2 regions of the Streptomyces sp. JLBT605 genome follow, and region 2 is predicted to be linked to the other one. Evidence: riboswitches for the same ligand, from Rfam matches in the RefSeq annotation. Region 2 holds a riboswitch; the other holds the start of a gene.
What was found. Region 2 has a riboswitch for glycine ahead of gcvT (glycine cleavage system aminomethyltransferase GcvT). Riboswitches for the same ligand answer to the same signal wherever they lie in the genome.

Region 1 (2,378 bases), 1.2 Mb from region 2:
GGTGAGGGTGTCGAAGAACGCTCCGGGCACCACCTCGACGCCTGAAGCCCGCAGACCGGCGGCGAGCACCGCGGCGTACCGGTGGGTACGGCGGGCGATGCCGGCCAGCCCCTCCGGGCCGTGGTAGACGGCGTACATGCCGGCCATCACCGCGAGCAGGACCTGCGCGGTGCAGATGTTGCTGGTGGCCTTCTCGCGGCGGATGTGCTGCTCGCGGGTCTGCAGCGCCAGCCGGTAGGCCAGGTCGCCGTCGGCGTCGACGGACACACCGACCAGGCGGCCGGGCAGGCTGCGGGCGTAGGCGTCGCGGACGGCCATGAAACCGGCGTGCGGGCCGCCGAAGCCCATCGGCACACCGAACCGCTGGGAGGAGCCGACCGCGATGTCCGCGCCCAGCTCACCGGGCGAGGTCAGCAGGGTGAGGGAGAGCAGGTCGGCGGCGACGGTGACGATCGCGCCCAGCTCGTGCGCCCGCTCGATGACGGCGCGCGGGTCGCGGACCGCACCGGAGGCGCCCGGGTACTGGAGCAGCACACCGAAGACGCCGCGCTCGGCGATCTCGGCGGGAATGCCCTCGGAGAGGTCGGCGACGACCACCTCGACGCCGGTCGGCTCGGCGCGGGTCTCGATGACCGCGATGGTCTGCGGCAGACAGTCGGCGTCGATCAGGAACACGCCGTCCTTGACCTTGCCGACCCGGCGGGACAGCGCCATGGCCTCGGCGGCGGCGGTGCCCTCGTCGAGCAGCGAGGCACCGGAGGTGGGCAGCCCGGTCAGGTCGGCGACGACGGTCTGGAAGTTGAGCAGCGCCTCCAGACGACCCTGCGAGATCTCCGGCTGGTAGGGCGTGTAGGCGGTGTACCAGGCCGGGTTCTCCATGACGTTGCGCAGGATGACCGGCGGGGTGAAGGTGCCGTAGTAGCCCAGGCCGATCATGGGGGCGAGGACCTGGTTGCGGTCGGCGAGGCCGCGGAGTTCGGCGAGCACCTCGGCCTCGGTACGGGCCTCGGGCAGCCGCAGCGCCTCGGTGCTCTTGATGACGTCGGGGACGGCGACCTGGGTGAGTTCGTCAAGGGACCCGAAGCCCACCTGGGCGAGCATCTTGGCCTGGGCCTCGTCGTCGGGACCGATATGGCGCTGGGCGAACGGAATGCCGCGCTCCAGCGCTGCGAGGGAGATGCGGTTGGCGGTCATCTGCGGAGGCCTCCTGGTCGTTGCGACCTGCGAGGGGCACCACGGCGCGGGTACCCGGACGGCCTCCCCCTCTGTCATCTCAACCTGAGAGCTTCACCGGGCCGCGGGCGACCCGGCTTTCACCGTCGGTGAGGAAGGGTCCCGGAGTGGTGCTCGTCCAAGTCCCGCCCTGCTTTCCAGAGTGACCTCGCCCGCACGGTACGTGTGCCTGAGAGATTCCGGGGAGGATTTGCTCCTTCGGCGCCTCCGACGATCTCCGGGGATCTCGACGAAGGACTCTCCCGCATGGGGTCTGCAGCCACTGGCCAGCCTACCAGCGCCGGTTTCGCCGGGGCCGGGCCGGGAACCCCCGGGCACCGCGCTCAAGTGGCCTTTTGCACCGTTCTGGCTTTTCGTAGGTGTCACGGGGAGCCATTGCCGTCAGCTGGAGGGACCGTGCAGACCGACATCGATCCGCGCCATCTCATCGGGCGCAAGGCATTCGACCAGGAAGGGACACGGCTGGGCACGGTGGACGAGGTGTATCTCGACGACGCGACCGGCGAGCCGGAATGGGCGGCGGTGCGCACCGGCCTGTTCAGCCGCGATGTGTTCGTGCCGCTGGGGCCGAGCGAGCTCGTCGAGGACGCCCTGCGGGTGCCCTTCGAGCGGCGTCTGATCAAGGACGCCCCGGATTTCGGGGTGGGCCGCCATCTCTCACCGGAGCAGGAGCTTCAGCTCTACCACCACTACGGGCTGGACGTGGCCGGCTGACCGCCGTCCGCCGGGGCCTGGACGCGCCCCGGCGGGGACGGCGGCGGGGCGGGCGACGGGGCCGAGTGCGGCCCGGTCGGGGCGAGGATGGAGGGCGGATCGGCCGGCTCCAGCCGAGGGTCGTCGACGGCGAAGGTACGCACCCGGCCCGGCGCCGACCACGGGCCCTCGAAGCGGATGGTGACCCGGCCGACCCCGCTGCCCTGCACCCAGCCGTCGCCGTACTCGGTGTGCCGCACGTCGGAGCCGGGCAGCCAGCGCCGCGTGCGGCCCGCTTCTCCGAACGCCTCAGCGGCCTCCTGCGCCGCCACCGGAGCCGACCCCGGTATCGACGTGCCGACCGGAGCGGACAGGGCGTCCTGGCTGCTCTCAGAGGTGCCCGCGGCATGTGCGGAGGGCGCGGCCTCGGCTCCGGCGGCAGCCGGAGCGGC
Region 2 (2,378 bases):
CGAGCTCGGCGTCCGCCACCAGGCGCCGCACCGCCTGACGGTGCCGCCGGAAGGCACGCCCGGAGACCCCGCGGCCGCGGGTGGCCTGTCCGTCCAGCGCGACCGCGGGCGGTACGTCCACCAGCAGCATGTGCAGCGTCCGGCCGCGGCGCCGGGCGTGCCGGGCCAGCCAGCGGCGCACCCAGGCCGGGGTGCCGCAGTCGTGCACCACCACGCTCGCCCCGGAGCGCAGCGCGCGGCGCAGCCCGGCGAAGTGCGCCAGCCGGACCAGCGGGCGGTAGAGGGAGTAGGGGAGCCGGTCGGGCAGCCGGGCCTCCCAGCGCTCACGGGTGTCGTGGGAGTCGATCCGCAGCACCGGGCCGCCGCGCAGGTCCAGCGGGGCCACGGTCCGCTGCATCAGGGTGCTCTTGCCGCTGCCCGGCAGCCCGGAGGCGACGACGAGGTCTCCGGCCGGGTAGCGCAGCTCCGCCACCCCCGGCGCCCCGGCCGCCGGGGTGCCGCGCAGGTCGCGCACCGCCCGGCCGGGCACCGGCCGGAACGCCGCCGGGCGCGGCGCGGCCGGGCGGCCGGGGAGCCGGGCCGGCTCCCTGCCCGTCCGCTGGATCCTGCGCTGCCCCTGCACCGTGATCGTCTCCTCAGGGGGTGTCCGACCGTTCTCCGCAGCGTCGCAATCCACGGCGACCCACCGGACACCCCCTAGGGGGTCCGGTCACCGCGGCCTACCCGAAGAGTGTCAAGGAACGGTAATGAAAGACAAGGACACCGATTCCGGACCGGGGGTTCCCTTGTGGCGGGCACATGCGATGATGTGCGCGCAACTGCATACCGGCCGCTTGAATCCGCGCGGGAGAGTCCCCGGCCCGGCACACCTGCCGAGCACCGGGGCGCCGAAGGAGCAAGTCCTCCCTTGAATCTCTCAGGCCCCGATACCGCGCGGGCGAGGCAGATCTGAAAAGCGAGCCGCCGCGGTGGCTCCACCGAAGGTGCAAATCGGACCCCTCGGGGTCACGGTGAAGCTCTCAGGTTCCGATGACAGATGGGGAGAAACCTCACCCATTCGCATCGCTGGGAGCTACGAGACATGACAGACGCCCCACGCCACACAGCCCTGGACGCGACCCATCGCGGGCTCGGGGCCACCATGACCGACTTCGCGGGCTGGGACATGCCGCTGCGCTACGGCAGCGAGCGGGACGAGCACAACGCGGTCCGCACCCGCGCGGGCCTGTTCGACCTGTCCCACATGGGCGAGATCACCCTCACCGGCCCGCAGGCCGGCCAGGCGCTGGACTACGCGCTGGTCGGCAACATCGGCGCGCTGGCCGTCGGCCGGGCCCGGTACACCATGATCTGCGACGCGGACGGCGGCATCCTGGACGACCTGATCGTCTACCGGCTGGCCGACGAGGAGTTCATGGTCGTGGCCAACGCCTCCAACGCCCAGGTGGTGCTGGACGCGGTGACCGAGCGGGCCGCGGGCTTTGAGACCACGGTGCGCGACGACCGCGACGCGTACGCGCTGATCGCCGTGCAGGGCCCCGCCTCCCCCGGCATCCTGGCCAGTGTGACCGACGCCGACCTGGACGGGCTGAAGTACTACGCCGGGCTGCCGGGGACGGTCGCCGGGGTCTCCGCGCTGATCGCCCGCACCGGCTACACCGGCGAGGACGGCTTCGAGCTGTTCGTGGACCCGGCGGACGCCGAGAAGCTGTGGCAGGCGCTGACCGAGGCGGGCGCGGAGGCCGGGCTGGTGCCGTGCGGGCTGTCCTGCCGGGACACCCTGCGCCTGGAGGCGGGCATGCCGCTGTACGGGCACGAGCTGACCACCTCCACCACCCCGTTCGACGCGGGTCTGGGCCGGGTGGTGAAGTTCGACAAGGCGGGCGACTTCGTCGGCCGCGCGGCGCTGGAGGCGGCCGCCGAGCGCGCCGCGGCCAACCCGCCGCGCAAGCTGGTCGGGCTGATCGCCTCAGGCCGCCGGGTGCCGCGCGCCGGGTTCTCGGTGGTGTCCGCCGACGGCACGGTGATCGGCGAGGTGACCTCCGGTGCCCCGTCGCCGACCCTGGGCAAGCCGATCGCGATCGCCTATGTGGACGCGGCGTACGCCGAGCCGGGCAGCGAGGGCGTCGCGGTGGACATCCGCGGCAGCCACGAGCCGTACGAGGTCGTGGCGCTCCCGTTCTACAAGCGGCAGCGCTCCTGACCCGCAGGCGGACGCAGTCTGGTGACGACTTCGTCACCTTGTCCCACCAGTCAAGACCGACGGCATATCCACACCCTCGCATCCAGGAGAATTCAGTCATGAGCAACCCCCAGCAGCTTCGCTACAGCAAGGAGCACGAGTGGCTGTCGCCCGCCGAGGACGGCGTGTCGACGGT

Region 1: another riboswitch for glycine. It lies ahead of gcvP (aminomethyl-transferring glycine dehydrogenase); the one in region 2 lies ahead of gcvT (glycine cleavage system aminomethyltransferase GcvT).

What each region holds. Positions count from the first base shown of each region.
Region 1 covers NZ_CM177087.1:618,684-621,061, forward strand. Annotated here, with positions in the region: gene gcvP (aminomethyl-transferring glycine dehydrogenase) at 1-1,194, opposite strand, end outside; glycine riboswitch at 1,256-1,380, opposite strand; glycine riboswitch at 1,381-1,488, opposite strand; gene AC4BDD_RS02955 (PRC-barrel domain-containing protein) at 1,630-1,947, shown strand; gene AC4BDD_RS02960 (DNA polymerase IV) at 1,923-2,378, opposite strand, start outside.
Region 2 covers NZ_CM177087.1:1,782,292-1,784,669, forward strand. Annotated here, with positions in the region: gene AC4BDD_RS08015 (AAA family ATPase) at 1-622, opposite strand, end outside; glycine riboswitch at 835-942, shown strand; glycine riboswitch at 943-1,046, shown strand; gene gcvT (glycine cleavage system aminomethyltransferase GcvT) at 1,082-2,203, shown strand; gene gcvH (glycine cleavage system protein GcvH) at 2,302-2,378, shown strand, end outside.